3 regions of the Paenibacillus sp. J31R34 genome follow, and region 2 is predicted to be linked to each of the others. Evidence: riboswitches for the same ligand, from Rfam matches in the RefSeq annotation. Region 2 holds a riboswitch; each other region holds the start of a gene.
The links. Region 2 has a riboswitch for cyclic di-AMP ahead of AC50YG_RS16845 (hypothetical protein). Riboswitches for the same ligand answer to the same signal wherever they lie in the genome.

Region 1 (5,493 bases), on a different contig from region 2:
CGGCATTAACGCCTTCAATCTCATCAAAAAGCGCGGCCACCAGTTGCTCCAGCTCCTCATGCGTACCTACGCGCAGGCACCGGACGAGCGCCTGCTCCTTGAGCTCGTCGAATTGCAGCTCCTCGACGTAGCGCGTTTCCACATCGTCAATGCAAATGATCCGGTTGCTGCCCACCAAATTATGATAATCCAGCGCCTGCTGCGCCTCCCCGTAGCCCTGCTTCAGCTGCGCGACATCAGGAAGCGTCGAACTGACCCCAATTGTCACTGGAAAACGCAAGTATTTCCGGATATTTTGCAGCATTTCAGCGAGGCCGCCCAGCGTCCGCTCCATTAGCTCCGGGGCGCCTCCTCCCTGTCCAACTGCAAGCAGCGCCACCTGATCCTGATGCAGAAAAACCTTGCCCAGCCCGAGCCGGCCCCACACCTCTTCCGCCACATTGCGAAGGGCAAACAGCTTGAGGTCGAGATCGCTGGAGGCCGCAAGCGAGCTTTCAGCCGTCCGCAGCGGAACGCCGGGAAGCGCTTCCAATACATGCGTGTGCAGCACGGACACAATGTACGCCTCCCCCGCCAAATCGAGCTCATATTTCGCCGCCTTCTCCTCTATCTGCCGCAGCGGAAGCTTGCGGGAGAGGAGTGACGACAGGAACAGCTCTTTTACGACCGGCAGGCTTGTACGATAATGCTCCTGCAGCAGCTGCATATTTTCCCGTTTCTCGCGCTCATCATTCAGCCGCTCCTTCACCTTGTCCATCACCTCAAGCAGCTGCTGCGCGGAAAAAGGCTTTAAAATATACTCATCCACCTGTAGGCCGATTGCCTGCTTGGCATATTCAAATTCATCATAGCCGGAAAAAATAACGATGCGTGTCAGCGGATACGTCTTCCTCGTCCATTCCGCCAGCTCCAAGCCATTCATATACGGCATGCTAATATCCGTCACGACGATGTCCGGCTCCAAACGCTCGATCAGCTCCATCGCTTCCCGGCCGTTCGCCGCCGTATCTACGATTTCAAAGCCATGGCGCTCCCATGCAATTTCCTGCAGCAGTCCGCTGCGCGTCTCTTCTTCATCATCCACCAGCAGCACTTTATACATCGTTTATCCCCCCGCTATTTAAATACGCGGCCGAGCAGCCGCAAAGACCTGATTCTGTCAGCATGCTATTTATCATATTCGTTTCCGTGTTTTCTGGAAAGAGGGGGTGCTTTTAGTAAACAAGCGTAAACGGCTTAAGCCGTCCTCCTGGCGGCAAAGCTACCGTTTCGCGTTGAAATGTAGAGAAAGGATGGAAAAATCATATGCTTTCCTATATTTTAAAAGAAATCACGAGATAAACCGACCCTGCTAAAGATAACTCTCACTGTAAGCGTTTAAAATCAGTCTAATCCGCTGCATTCGCTCTCTTTTGCGGCGTAAGCTTCCTTTACAGCACTCGCGGCGGGGGAGTATGATTCATAACATGATTGAACCTTTTTTGATCGCTGAGTCTTCGCGCATTAGGCGAAGAGCGGGGGAACCAAACGCACTGCAAGTGTCCGATGTGAGAGTCGGAGGCCGGCAGCGCAGGGGTGAATCGTTTGCAGGAGTATCATGAAACTCCAGGCAAATGTAGGGCGACTCTCACCGCCCGAATCCGACAGCTAACCTCGTAAGCGCAGGTGTAGAGAGGAATGGTGAACGATTGTGACCTTGTAAATTAGGCCACAGAGCGTCATACGCCTCTGTGGTTTTTTGTTGTCTTTTTATGAAAATAGCACTCGCAACATCGGCAGATATTTTGTTTCAATCGCTGAGTTCTGCACTGCCGCAGAAACGGGGGAACCATCGACGGCTCTCTGTCGTTGTCCAATGGACGATGGCAGGAAGCGTCACGGGGTGAATCGCAAGGGCACGATAAGTGCCAAGCGTAGGGCGTCTCTCGCGCCCGAATCCGACAGCTAACCTCGCAAGCGTCAACGGGAGAGGCCACACTTACACTAATCGCAGGCGAATCAGGGGCGTATGATGCCCGGATGAAGGAAGCTGCGGGTGAAGAGTCCTCTTTGCCCAAGGCTTCTTTTTTGTTGCCTTTTTTCCAAAATAACTAGGAACAAAACGAAATAAGGAGCGCTGCAGCTATGCTGGATATCGGAATGGCTTTGACCTTAATCGCAGCTTTCGGGCTGATTGCCGGATTTATACGCTGGTGCGATCGGTCCATTAGCGAAACGGAGGAACGGGGATGATTGTCATATTGCTCGTTACAGGAGCTTTGCTGGTGTATCTTGTCTACGCCTTGCTTCATCCGGAGAAATTTTAGCAAATAACGTTTCATCATTCATTGATAGCAAGGGAGGAACAGCTGTGGACGTCCTGCAAATGGCGGTAGTCATCGGTATGATCATGCTGATCGCAAAGCCGCTTGGGCATTATTTATATTCCGTGTTTTCAAACGTTCCGAATCGTACCGACAAGCTGTTTGGACGAGTCGAAGCGGTCATTTATTCCGTGATCGGACTCAAAAATCGCCAAGGCATGACCTGGAAAAAATATGCACTCAGCTTTATTACACTCAATTTCATACTCGTAGCTATTAGCTACGTGCTGCTGCGACTGCAAAGCGGCCTGCCGCTTAATCCGAACGGGATCAGCAGCATGGAGCCTACGCTCGTCCTAAATACGGTCATCAGCTTTATGACCAATACGAATCTCCAGCATTACAGCGGTGAGACGGGGCTGACGTATTTTGCGCAAACGGCGGTCATTACGATGATGATGTTTACATCAGCCGCCACCGGCTTTTCCGTTGCCGTCGCTTTCGTGCGCGGCATTACGAGCAAGGGCGGAACGCTCGGCAACTTTTTCGAGGATTTCGTCAAAGCGCATACGCGGATTTTCTTCCCGCTGGCAATTGTCATTACGCTGCTGCTTGTGGCGCTGCAAGTGCCTCAAACGCTTAGCCCCACCTTGACCGTTACGACGCTAACGGGCGCGGTTCAGCATATCGCCATCGGGCCAGTTGCGTCGCTGGAGTCGATTAAGCATCTTGGCACGAATGGCGGCGGTTTTTTCGGAGCCAACTCCGCCCATCCGTTCGAAAATCCTAGCCCATTGACGAATGTCATTGAGATTTTGTCCATGTGGGCGCTGCCTGCCGCGCTGCCCTTCATGTACGGCCGGTTTGCGAAAAGCAGCAAGCAGGGCTGGGTTATTTTTTCGGCGATGATGGCGCTGTTTCTGATCTTTCTTACGATTTCCTATACCGCTGAAAAAAGCGGCAACCCGCTGATCGCCACGCTCGGCATCGACGCTTCGCAAGGCAGCATGGAGGGCAAGGAGGTACGCTTCGGCATCGCCCAATCCGCGCTGTTCACAACGGTAACAACGGCGGCCACGACCGGCTCGGTCAATTCAATGCACGATACGCTCACTCCGCTTGGCGGACTCGTTCCCCTTGCACAGATGATGCTGAACGTCGTCTTTGGCGGCAAAGGTGTCGGGCTCGTCAATATGCTGATGTATGCGATGCTGACGGTGTTCATTTGCGGGCTCATGGTCGGACGGACACCAGAGTTTCTGGGGCGAAAAATAGAGCCGCGAGAAATGAAGCTGATTGCCATCGCCATTCTCGTGCATCCGTTTATTATTCTCGCGCCAACGGCGGCAGCTTTCCTGACCGATCTGGGGCAAGGCGCTATATCCAATTCCGGATTTCATGGCATTACTCAGGTGCTGTATGAATATACGTCCTCGGCCGCCAACAATGGCTCCGGGTTTGAGGGGCTTGCCGACAATACGCCTTTCTGGAATATAACGACCGGACTCGTGATGTTTTTCGGCAGATATATGTCGATGATTGCGCTGCTGGCTGTAGCCGGCTCACTTAGCCGCAAGCAGTGGGTACCAGAAACGATTGGCACGTTCCGCACGGACAATTCGCTATTTGCGGTTATGCTAATGGGCGTCGTTATTTTGATCGGTGCGCTCACGTTTCTGCCCGTTATTGTCACAGGGCCAATTGCCGAGTTTTTAACGATCCGTTAAAGGGAAATGAGGGGTAAGCGTTATGAATGACCACCGTGCTAAAAAACGATTCACAAGACCGCTTCTGACCGAGGCGCTGAAGATGAGCCTCCTCAAGCTGAATCCGGTTCATATGATAAAAAATCCGGTCATGTTCGTTGTGGAGATTGGAACGCTGATCGTTCTGCTCATGACCGTATTTCCAGGCTACTTCGACTCGCAGGAACGCATCGGCTTCAATTTGACTGTCTTCATTATTTTGCTGTTTACGGTGCTGTTCGCCAATTTTGCCGAGGCGTTAGCAGAAGGCCGCGGCAAAGCGCAGGCCGGCTCGTTGAAAAAATCAAAGCAGGAAATGATGGCGAATAAGCTGCTGGGCGACAGCATTCAAATTGTCCCTTCTACGGAGCTGCGCAAAGGGGATATCGTCATCGTCTCGCAAGGGGAAATGATTCCCGGAGACGGCGAGGTCATTGAAGGCCTTGCTTCCGTCGATGAATCGGCTATTACCGGCGAATCAGCACCCGTCATCAAGGAGGCCGGCGGCGATTTCGACTCCGTGACGGGCGGGACGCGGGTGATCAGCGATCGCATCAAAATGCGAATCACGAGTGAGCCTGGCGAAACGTTTATCGATCGGATGATCGCTCTCGTCGAAGGGGCAAAGCGGCAAAAAACGCCGAATGAAATCGCCCTGAACACGCTGCTCATCAGCCTGACAATTATTTTCCTCATCGTCGTCGTCACGCTTGGTCCAATTGTCGCTTATGTGGGAATCAATCTAGAAATTCCCGTTCTAATCGCCCTGCTCGTCTGCCTCATTCCGACGACGATTGGCGGCCTGCTGTCCGCCATCGGCATTGCGGGCATGGACCGGGTCACCCAGTTCAATGTGCTGGCGATGTCCGGAAAGGCGGTCGAAGCAGCTGGCGACATCAATACGATGATTTTGGATAAAACCGGGACGATCACCTTCGGCAATCGGATGGCTAGCGAAATTAATCCGGTGGGCGCCGCTGGAGCAGATGAAGCAGCGGCATGGGCCGCTATTTCCTCCCTGCAAGATGAAACGCCAGAAGGACGCTCGGTGCTGGAATGGATGAAAAAGCACAACAAAACCTATGATGGCGCGCTTGGCGAAAACGGACAATTCGTTCCTTTTCAGGCCGAGACGCGCATGAGCGGCATCGATTTGGCCGATGGACGGCTCGTGCGCAAAGGAGCCGTTGAAGCGATTCGCGGGTGGGTGCTTGCCCAAGGAGGAGAAATACCCGCTGATCTGGCTCAGGAGACCGAACGGATCGCCAAGGAAGGCGGCACTCCACTTGCCATCGCCGTCGATCAGCACATATTCGGCTTGATTTATTTGAAGGATACGGTCAAGCCGGGCATGAAGGAACGGTTCGACCAACTGCGAGCGATGGGCATCAAAACCATTATGTGTACGGGCGACAATCCGTTTACAGCGGCAACTATCGCTAGAG
Region 2 (5,493 bases):
GTTTTAATGTAGGTTTCCGACAATACTGCGCGATTAGCCAGCTTATCCCACGTTATGATCAGCCCGGCATCCTTCGCTGAAACCTCATTTGATTCTACCGCCCGCAAAAAAATATAATCATTCATCTGCTGCGATACATAATTTTTGTAAACCTTTTGCAATTCAAAATCAATGATCGGATAAATGGTGCCCTCTACCATAATCAGCTTGTAGCCGCCCATCAGCTTCGTAATAACAAGCTGCTTCACAGCGGCATCTTGAATTTCGGCGGCGTTGGAGGCCGTAATCGGCCATTGCTGCTGGAGCAGCACCTCCTGCACATTATTTTCAAAAAAAGCGTCCTGCGTTCGTTCCAGATCATTGTTATAATACGCATTCAGCTCACGTATCATCGTATCCGCCCGCTCTTGTCCAGCCTTTGACATATTCTCGTTCAAGAATGAAACAATTTCGAACGGCTCCTTTGCATTTTGCACCGTCTGGCGGTATTGCTCCAGCAAATTGTCCTTCTCTTGGGGAGCGCCCTGCACGACTGGCGAAACCTGTGCGCCAGCGTGGGAATCCCGACGTTCCTCTGTATTTTTATTGTTGCCGCTGCAACCTGCAATGAATAATGCAAATATAAGAACTAAAACATTCCATCTATAGTTACGACTACGCACGTCGCTATTCACCTCAATCGTCATGTTCATCTGGCCCTCTCACTCTAATAGTATATGCCACATTATCGTCAATATCCAATAGACGCATGAACAGAGCGGAAGTTACGGCAAAAAAGCGCGGAAGCAGGCCTCCGCGCAAACTTTTTTCAAAACACATCCGTATCCTTAACTTATCTTCAAAATATCTCCTGATCTTACAGCGCTTTGACCTGATTATCCTCATGCTGGGCTTCGGCCGAATAATGCCCCGACTTCACAACCTTTGTTGTCAAATACTTCTCATTGTAGACGGAGGTTTGCCCCCAAAGCGGAACACGGCGGGCAATATGCATGCCAGCTTCACGAAGCGCCTCCACTTTGCGCGGGTTGTTCGTAATAATCGACACAGGCAACGAGCGAAGCAGCTTCAAGACAGCAATGGATTCACTGTAATCGCGAGCGTCCTCAGCAAAGCCCAGCTCCAAGTTCGCATCAACTGTATCGAGCCCCTCCTCCTGAAGCAGGTAAGCCATTGCCTTACTGAACAATCCAATGCCACGGCCTTCATGATTTGCCAAATAAAATAAGGCGCCCGTTCCATGCTCGGTAATCATCCGCATCGACTGCTTAAGCTGAAAGCCGCAATCACAGCGTTGGCTGCCAAAAATATCGCCCGTATGGCAGATGCTGTGCATGCGAATCAGCGCATCTTCGCCTTCGGCAAAATCGCCATAGACGAGCACGCTGGATTGCTGAAGCTCCGCATACTGCCCCTTCGCCAGCTCGCTGTATAGATCTGTCTCGTCTTGGGCGCTATTTTTCTCACGCTTCAGCCAGCTGTACCACTGAAAAATCTTCGTCTCGCCGTCAAGCTCAACCGGAAGCTGAATGGGTCCGACAACATGGATATCGTGCGAATCGCCTTCAATAGTTTTTATTTTATCATTTATAATAGAACGAATGGATGGTTTAATCATTAGTGTGCACCTTCTTCATCTGTATTTGATATAATAGGTTGAAAGGCTAAGCTTCATCTGCTATAAATGCACTTTGCCTTATTAATAATCGTAGGGGAACAAGTTTTCGCTTACCATTAGTAACTAATTATATATTCGAAATTCCATTACGTCAAGTTATGAGCATTCAAAAAGTTTGCTTGTATATAAATTATATTAAAGTTATACTTAATAGCAAGTTATTAATGAGGTGATCTACATGGAGAAATCCGGGCTTTGTCCGCGCCTGCACAAAGGAATGGACATTATAAGCAAACGATGGACCGGCTTGATTATTTATCAGTTGCTGTCCGGGCCGCAGCGCTTCAGCTGCATTCAAGGTGCCCTTCCCATTAGCGGCAGACTGCTGTCTGAGCGGCTCAAGGATCTTGAAAATGAGGGCATTGTAAGCCGCGCCGTCTTTCCAGACATTCCAGTTCGCATCGAATATTCGCTTACCGAAAAGGGACACGCACTGGAGCCGGTCATTCGCGAATTGCAGCAATGGTCATCCGATTGGGTAGCGCCTATGTCCATATCCAAGTAAAAAGATAACGAAGCAGCCTCGGCCCTTAACAAGGCCGAGGTTGTTTTGCGTTTCCGGAGCGGGGACGCTTCGCGGAATTATAGCAATCTACTATTAACGTCTAGTACCCTCTATCAGTAGGCCACATATACATATATTATTCATATCTCCCCATGATAGTCGTCCTCTTATACGTTATTACTAGAAAGGAGGAAATCCTTTTGCTTACGATCTTCATTATTTGCTCGTCAGGCCTGTCCCTCTATTTCATTCTCAAGCCTCCTCCACCGATCAAACAGCCTACTATTATATCTCTATCCTCTACGGCAACCGATAAACGCTATGACAGCAGCCGCATAGAAGCCGCTCAGCATAATGCAGTTGCCGCAAATGAATAACTCTTTCCTGCTTCACTATGAATTTAACCAAGAATTCGAGGTGATTAACATTTGATCTCGCTACCTTCCATTATCGTTTCCCTGTTTGCCTTCCTCTTCACGATCTTGCTCATTTTGTGGCGTCCCAGAGGACTGAATGAAGCCATTCCTGCTACGTTTGGCGCCATACTCGTCCTATTGAGCGGAGTCGTCTCGTTGACGGACCTGGCGCATATTAGCGCCACCGTTAGTGGAGCAGCCATCACCATTATGGCGACGATCGTAATGGCAATCGTGCTGGAGAGCTTTGGCTTCTTCATCTGGGCTGCCGAGGGGCTTGCCATTCGAGCACGTGGCTCAGGACTCAGATTGTTCTGGTATGTAAACCTGATGTGTTTTCTGATGACGCTATTTTTCAACAATGACGGCAGCATTCTTATCACTACACCGATTTTGCTCATTATGCTGCATCACATGGGACTGAAAAATCACCAAAAAATTCCATACCTACTTTCAGGAGCATTAATCGCTACCGCCTCCAGCGCCCCCATCGGGGTCAGCAATATTGTAAATCTGATTGCGCTAAAAATCGTCGGCATGGATTTGTACATGCATACCGTCATGATGTTTATCCCCGCTACAATTGGTCTGCTGCTGCTCAGCCTGCTGCTGTTCTTCTACTTTTACCATCAGCTTCCCCGGCAAGTCCCCCATACGATTTCAATTGTCCCTATTCAATCTGGCTACCATCCTTTACTCACACCTAACGGAAGCAAGCCTGCATATCCCAAATACAGCAGCCGCTTTATGAAATTGATTCTGCTTTTCGTCTTCTCTGTCCGGCTAAGCTTATTTGCTGCCTCCTATTTGCATATCCCCGTTGAGTGGGTCGCTGTTTTCGGCTCCCTGCTGCTCCTTAGTTGGCGCTGGGTTTACTTGAAAATGCCGCCGAACGACATTTTGCGTAAAATTCCGTGGCATATACTCATTTTCGCCTTCGCCATGTATATCATTATTTATGGCCTGCACAATATTGGCCTGACGCAATTACTCGTGCAGGTGTTCGAGCCGCTTGTTATGGGGAGCCTGATGAATGCAAGCATTTTAATCGGAGGGCTTGTCTCTGCCATGTCTACACTCGTCAACAATCACCCCGCTCTCATGATCGGCACGATCACCCTCACCGAAATGAACCTCGATCCGCTTTCACTCAAAATCGCCTACCTCGCCAGCGTCATTGGGAGCGATATTGGCTCACTCATTTTACCGATAGGCACTCTAGCCTCGCTCATTTGGATGAATCTTGTACAGAAAGCCAAGGTAAAAATCAATTGGTTGGATTATGTCAAAGTAACGATTGTCGTCATTCCGCCTGTTCTGCTGTTTACTCTCGTTCTTCTTGCTTTATGGGTTGGCTGGATCTTCCCTATGCATTAACTCACGACAACTTCTACATGAGCGGTCAGTCCACAATGAACTACTGTATTCATAATTCAGCAGTTATTTCTGCAGAAAACGAGCGCTGCCGCCAAATAACGGCGGCGCTCGTTCTCACTTGAGGCAGCAGCATATTTTTATTTTACTGCTAAAAGGTTTACAAATGAGCCATTAAGGTATAATATATATCCCTAGCCGAATTCTGGCACTCTATTATTAATCGCTTAATTTTTCAATTGAAAAAGCGGGGGAACCAACGACGTGGTTGAAGCGACAGCTTGAATCGCAAGGGGTGAATCCGGTGCCTTCGCGCACTGGTAGGGCAGCTCTCTGGCCCGAATCCGACAGCTAACTCCGTAAGCGAACGTGAGGAGAGATGAATATGATTGTCCTTCATGCGCCGGACGCTCCGCCTAAGGCGAAGCACGCAATGAAGCTTACGGTCAAGCGCATTGAGCTGTTTGTCATTCCAGCACTCAATGTAGACGCCGCTGGAAACCGTGCCTGCTTGCGGGTAACGACGGACAAAGGCATTGGCTTTGGCGAGACTTTTGTAGACGAAATGGAACGCCCTAACGATTGGGGCCTGTGGTGCAGCGCGCTGAGCAGCTTTATCGGCACCTTGTCCATAACAGGCCGTTCGCTTCGGAGCGAGCAAGCTGATCAACACAGTGTGTACAACCTGTTCGATCACGCCATTCACCATCTCAAACACTGGACGGCAGAAATTGAACCGGATGACAACACTTCCGAGGAACCTATTTTACTCAGCCGCTCGTTATTCTATCTTTCTATTTTTTAGCCTATTTTGGATCGACCTAACACAAAGGAATCTTCCCCGCCATGATTCAGCTGGCGGAAAGGTTCCTTTTTTTCTATCGGCTGCTTGTTCTCCTATGGAAAGAAAATAAAGTTTTAGTTCCAGATAGGAAGAATGGCGGGCTATTGATAGGTTATATAAATGTGTTGACACCAAAGTAATTAGGAACCATACTATATATATGAACAACAATAATAAAATAATAAATGACTTTGACGCAATTCCTTCGCTAGTACAATCCAAGCGTCAGATTGATCGCTATAACCTAGACATAGACGCTCAGGCTATACTCGTCGCTTCTAGACTAATGGCAGCGGGAGTCAAGCTTGGACATGCCTCGGAGATTCATTTCTCTAGATTCGGTTTATCAACAAGTCGATATCGTTTATTGGCGGATCTTGAAGATAACGAAGGAGAAGAATTGCCTTCGCAATTAGCGGAGCATCTAGGCGTTACACGTGCTACAGTGACAGGTCTTATCGACACCCTTGAACGAGATGGGCTAGTTTCTCGGAGATCAAGCTCAGATGATGGCCGTCAGAGATCGGTCATTTTGACGGAAGCAGGAGCGAAGAAGCTTCGTGAAATGGCTCCTGAGCATTTCGCTCGGCTGGAAGCAATGGTGGGCTTGCTCAATATCGAGGAGCGCAGCGTATTTCTCGACTTGCTAGGCCGAATTACACAAGGCATCTCAGCT
Region 3 (5,493 bases), on a different contig from region 2:
GTCGCGGAGCGCTATTAACCATGCTTCATCTTGAATCTTGCTCTCCCCCTTCCCGTTATAATAGACGCCGGAACCTCGGCTATCCCCTGCACCTGCAACTTCTTTTTTTAGAAAAAAAATAAAAAGGCCCCGCACCAGCGCAGCAATCGCTGCCGCATTGGGCGGAACCCGTCACCTATAAGCACCCGGCTGGGAGCTGTCTTAGTCGTGCTTTCTGTAGGCCTACGCCTCCAAAGCCTGCTTCAGCTCATCGGAAGAATTGGTCCACCATTCTTCATTATGCTCAATTAACAGCTTGCGGAACGCAGCCTTTTCTTCCGCACCCAGCTCGCCCAAGTTATAGCGGCGCTTAATCGCATGATCAAGCTTGTTGACATGATCGGCGAGAATTTTCCACCCGCGGCGCGCTTCCGTATCGATCCACATTTCGCAAGCCGTTGCGCCAGCGTAGTTCGTGCCATTCTCTCCACGTTCTACCGCAACCCAAACAATCCAGCATTGGCGGCCATTCGGTGTATCCTCTTTATTAGGCGAAAACTTGATGCCGCGCTCCACTTTGCTTTTCGCATGCATTGCGCCGTCATCGATATAAGCGACGCCCGCATCAATAATAACGCAGGATACTTGGCTTAGATCAATGGTGCCTGCACCAAAGCCTTTATGCTGTTTATTGCTCACGACGTTAAGCGCGAGTGATTTCTTTTCTTTTTTCTCCGGTTGTCCTTGCTGTTCCATTCGTTCGTACACGTCCTCTCGTCACATTTCATCTATTGTACTGCCGCAGCAGCTTGCAGCCAATCTCTCCTTTCCATTTTGACCGTTTTTCCGCAATAACACAAGCGCACACAGCACAATTTCCTGCTGTATCCGCAAGCGGCTGCCGCTTTACACGCCTTCAGCAGCGCCGCTGCAAAAATCCACAAGACTATTCCTGTACAAGCCGACATATACATGCTGTAGATGCTTGTCAACGGGAGGGAAACGTTCAATGACTCCAGGACCTTTCAAACGAATCGCGCTCATTATGCTCTCGGCTGTCCTGCTCGGACTGTCGCTGCATCATGGCTTCGGCAACGCTTGGCTATCCCAGTATACGTACGCCTCCGGCACCTCAGACCCGCCACTTGCTGGTTCGGCAAATAGCGCCGCAGCCCACACCACTACTGCCCCACCAAGCAGTGCGGCCGGTATACCAGCTGACACACAGGCTGCACCGCAAACGGCCAAGCCGCCTGCCCCGGCAGCACCGGTGCAGCCCGACTCTGTCCAGCCTGATGCCGTGCAGACGCTCAGCAAAAGAGTCGTCCAATACAACATGCACGTTGCGCTTCGAGAGGACATCCGCTATTTGGACGGCTCCCAGACCGTGACTTGGACGAACCCAGGCAAAAAAACGGTGTCCGAGCTGTATTTTCATCTGTATCCCAATGCCTTTCAATCCGAAAAATCGACGTTCATGCGCGAGTCTGGAGGACAACTGCGGGGCGACAAGGCCACGGTCGACAGCCAAGGTTATTTGAAGCTGCTCACCTTGCAAACGCTGGAGGGCGAAAGCCTGCTTCCCCGCCTGCATTATGTCCAGCCCGATGACGGAAATACGGACGATTATACGCTGACGAAGCTTAACCTCCCGGTTCCAGTCGCACCGGGCAAATCAATAACACTTTCCATGACCTACGAGGTCAAGCTGCCCGAGGTATTCGCCCGCATGGGCTATTCCGGCAGCTTCGTTATGGCGGGCCAGTGGTTTCCTAAGCTTGCCGTTTATGAGACAGATGGAACACGCGGCCGGACAAATGAAGGCTGGAACGTCCATCAGTATCATGGCGATTCGGAGTTTTACAGCGATTTTGGCTTGTATAGCGCCCAGATTACCGTGCCGGAAAACTTTACGGTAGCCGCCACCGGCATTCAAACGAAGGAAGCTGTAACGCAAAATGGCACAAGCGTCTATCAGTTTTATGCCGAGGACGTGCATGACTTTGCTTGGTCCGCCTCACCCGACTTTATTTATGCGGAGGACACCTTGTCGGGAACGGGCATTCCTGGGGTACGCATCAAGCTTTATCTGGACCCTGCCCACGAGGGGCTGAAGGACCGCTATATGCATGCAGCGAAATCGTCGCTGGCCAAATACGCGGAGTGGTACGGTGAATATCCGTATTCAACGCTGTCCATCATCGTTCCGCCGAAAGGGGCGAATGGCGCCGGCGGCATGGAATATCCAACGCTCGTAACCGCTTTAGCTGCTGAATCCGATAACCCTGGCTACAGCCTGGAGCGAACCGTTGTACATGAGATCGGTCATCAGTATTGGTACGGGATGGTCGCATCGAACGAGTTCGAAGAAGCTTGGCTCGACGAAGGCTTTACATCGTATGCCGAGGATAAAGTGATGGAGAACGCCTATGGCGTTGAACCCAATTTAGCTATGGAAGCCAGCTATATTACAGCCCCTGCCCCGCTTAAACAGCCTTCATGGGCCTATCACAATAGCGATGAGTATGCGGAAAATGTATACATGCGCGCCAAGCTTGTGCTGGTCGGAATTGAGAAGCAGGTCGGAGCAAAGACGATGCAAAAAATTATGCGCACGTATTTTCAAAAATACAAATTCAAGCATCCAACTACGTCCGATTTCCAGCGAGTCGTCGAGCAGGTTACGAAGGGAAAATGGCAGGATTATTTTCACCAGTATGTATATGGCAGCCTGATGGCGGATTTTTCAGTAGAGGCTATTCGAGTGAATGAAGTGCAGCAGGATGGCCAAACAGAGTACGAGTCTACCGTGCTGATCAAGCGCAATGGCGGACAAAACGGACCCATACCGCTCGTTTTCTCCTTTACCGACGGTGAAACAACTTCTAAAATCTGGGATGCCGCCGAGTCGCATATGGAGTACAAGGTGATGCATGCTGCTCCGCTCGCATGGGTAGCGGTGGATCCGAAAAACAGCAATGTGCTGGACAATAGGCATATTAACAATTTTATGCGTGCAGAAGTGCCGGAGCAGTCGCGCATTCGGTGGAGCCTCGGCCTGACGAAGCTTATTGAAGGCCTGCTCGCATCCGTAGGCTGGTAGAGAGGAGGTTAAAAAATGAAGCAGCATATGAAGCAAGGCTGGCGGCTCGCCATCCGCCATTTCTATATCGTCATTGCGTTGTTCCTGTACCAGCTATTATGGGGACTTTTCCTTTACCGCTTTATTGATATGACTGTACTGCCGCTGCTGCGGCGCTTTCCCCTCCAGCATCCGTCGGACTCGGCCGTTTCGCTGTTCCTCAGCGAAGCCCAGTTTCAATTGACAAAAACAGATCTGATCAACCCCTATCTATGGCTGCTGGGCGGCTTGTTCGCCGCCCGCATGCTGCTGAGCCCACTGTTACATGCGGGGCTGCTCTACTCGCTGCATCATATGGACGAAAAAGGTGGAACGCAGTTTCTTCAAGGCATTCGCAAAGCTTGGAAGCCTATGACGCTGCTCTATTGGCTGCGCACGCTGCTTATTTTCGCGCCTGGCTGGTTCCTTCTTCCTCGCGCCTTCAAGCTGCTAATGGAGGGCCATTCGCTGAGCGAGCTGCTGCAAAGCACGCTGCCAGGCTTTGGCGGTTGGCTGCTGTGGAGCTTTCTCGTTCACCTGCTGCTGCTCGCCATGCAGTTCGGCGCCGCCTCCGGCACGGGCTCGATGCGCTCGCTCAGCATTGCGCTCCGAAATCTTTTTCCTTATGCCGGCCTCTCTCTGCTGATGTGGCTGCTGGCAGTCGCCGCTTCGCTCTTGGTATCCGGCCTTTCCTATGCTTGGGCGGGAATTCTGGCGCTCATCATGCATCAAGCCTATCATCTGCTCCGTACCTTATTAAAGGTATGGACACTCGCTGCACAATACGATTGCCTGCAATCGAAGCAGAGCTGAGACCGTTTTAAGACCGTTTCAGACTCCTTTTAGGACCCTTTTATACAACTTTTATCATCCATAAATAGGAAATTAAGTTTAGAAAAATGAAGGCAGCCCTCCCTAATTCTCATTTAGTATTCTCATTTTTCTAAAGTCCTTCTCATAAAAACCCCGATTGCGGACAAGAGGCCGCAATCGGGGTTTTTCAGTTATCCAACATCTCCAGGCAACGCTTCTATTTATTTACCAACCCCTAGACTGATGCACACTAAACTCTCTAATTCTTCATTTTACGCTATAATTCTAGCCTATATGTACGATTCTTAGCATATTGGCTGCCTATTTCTCATATAAACTGACAAAATGTTTTTTTGCTTGCGAACGGTGATAGAACGAGCATTTATTAGGCAAGAAACTTGTTTTAACGCAAAATTGAGCCAAAAGGTTACATGAGAATTATTAGAAATTCATTCATATAGGAGGAAATCACATGAAAAAAACGAATTATTAGCGCAGAGCAAAATTAAACCAGCCTAATTTTTTATACCGCAAAGGTATAGAAATACGGGGGAACCACTTTGGGTGAATTGATTTCGATGCTTGGACGGCTTGATTCAAGTGTCTTGGAAATCATAGGGAACCTTCACAACCGAACCCCACAGCTAACCTCGTCGGCACCGGAAGGAGTTTCAAATTTTGAAGAAGGTAACTGCATTACTCGTTGGTCTTGTATTAATGCTTGCTTTCCAAGCAGGCAGCGTGTTCGCAGGTTCGAAGATGGATGGTGTTATCGCTGATCTGATCGGCACACCATACCAAAGCGGCGGAACAACTACGAAAGGCTTCGACTGCTCCGGTTTTACGAAATATGTTTTCGATAAAATGGGCATCGATCTTTCCCGTACTTCCCAAGCGCAATCGAACGATGGCAGTGAAGTGAAGAAGAGTGACCTGATCGCTGGCGATCTTGTATTCTTCAACACGAGCGGCAAAGGCATCTCCCACGTTGGTATTTATGTTGGAGATGGAAAGTTTGCACATGCTTCCTCGAGCAGAGGCGTTATTATTAGCAAACTTAGCGAGTCTTATTATGCTGATCGTTACGTGTCAGCTACACGCATTATGAGCCAAGACGCTTACGACAAGTACGCAAGCGAGCAATAGAGCCAGGCCATGCTTTTTTCGCTTACATAACGAAAAGCTGCTGTCTCAATCAGCAAAGCCGCAGTTGTTTGTCTTCGGACAAATAGCTTGCGGCTTTGCTGTTTTCTAGCACGGACACAAGGGGGCTCGTTTCCATGTATGTATATATTCACCGCAAAGACCTGCGTTCAAACGATTTGCGCAGTTTTGATTATGTGCGCCGCTCTGGGAAGCGCGGCTTTCATCTGCTTATAATAGACCCGTCACTGGCGGACGAGGACCGGCTCTCTTGCCACAGCGGCAGAACCTTCTTGTCCCAAGCCACCTTCCTATTGGAACAGTACAAGGCGGCGGGCGAGCAGCTGCATGTGCTTTACGGCGATCCCGCTGCCATTACCGAAGCGCTGCTGCTGGCCCATCCCATTGAAGAGGTTCTCGTCCACATGGACTATACG

Region 1: it holds a riboswitch for cyclic di-AMP, as region 2 does, so the genes downstream of both, kdpF (K(+)-transporting ATPase subunit F) here and AC50YG_RS16845 (hypothetical protein) in region 2, are expected to answer to the same signal.
Region 3: it holds a riboswitch for cyclic di-AMP, as region 2 does, so the genes downstream of both, AC50YG_RS27660 (C40 family peptidase) here and AC50YG_RS16845 (hypothetical protein) in region 2, are expected to answer to the same signal.

The regions. Positions count from the first base shown of each region.
Region 1 is NZ_JBXENU010000006.1:185,814-191,306, forward strand. It holds gene AC50YG_RS18025 (response regulator) at 1-1,102, opposite strand, end outside; cyclic di-AMP (ydaO/yuaA leader) riboswitch at 1,477-1,677, shown strand; cyclic di-AMP (ydaO/yuaA leader) riboswitch at 1,785-1,974, shown strand; gene kdpF (K(+)-transporting ATPase subunit F) at 2,229-2,306, shown strand; gene kdpA (potassium-transporting ATPase subunit KdpA) at 2,351-4,030, shown strand; gene kdpB (potassium-transporting ATPase subunit KdpB) at 4,053-5,493, shown strand, end outside.
Region 2 is NZ_JBXENU010000005.1:424,598-430,090, reverse strand. It holds gene AC50YG_RS16870 (hypothetical protein) at 1-692, opposite strand, end outside; gene AC50YG_RS16865 (GTP cyclohydrolase II) at 857-1,618, opposite strand; gene AC50YG_RS16860 (winged helix-turn-helix transcriptional regulator) at 1,857-2,183, shown strand; gene AC50YG_RS16855 (hypothetical protein) at 2,384-2,560, shown strand; gene AC50YG_RS16850 (ArsB/NhaD family transporter) at 2,612-3,976, shown strand; cyclic di-AMP (ydaO/yuaA leader) riboswitch at 4,188-4,354, shown strand; gene AC50YG_RS16845 (hypothetical protein) at 4,359-4,778, shown strand; gene AC50YG_RS16840 (MarR family winged helix-turn-helix transcriptional regulator) at 4,978-5,493, shown strand, end outside.
Region 3 is NZ_JBXENU010000013.1:75,606-81,098, forward strand. It holds gene AC50YG_RS27640 (RNA polymerase sigma factor) at 1-135, opposite strand, end outside; gene AC50YG_RS27645 (YwhD family protein) at 223-735, opposite strand; gene AC50YG_RS27650 (M1 family metallopeptidase) at 989-3,082, shown strand; gene AC50YG_RS27655 (hypothetical protein) at 3,098-3,913, shown strand; cyclic di-AMP (ydaO/yuaA leader) riboswitch at 4,416-4,587, shown strand; gene AC50YG_RS27660 (C40 family peptidase) at 4,589-5,059, shown strand; gene AC50YG_RS27665 (cryptochrome/photolyase family protein) at 5,194-5,493, shown strand, end outside.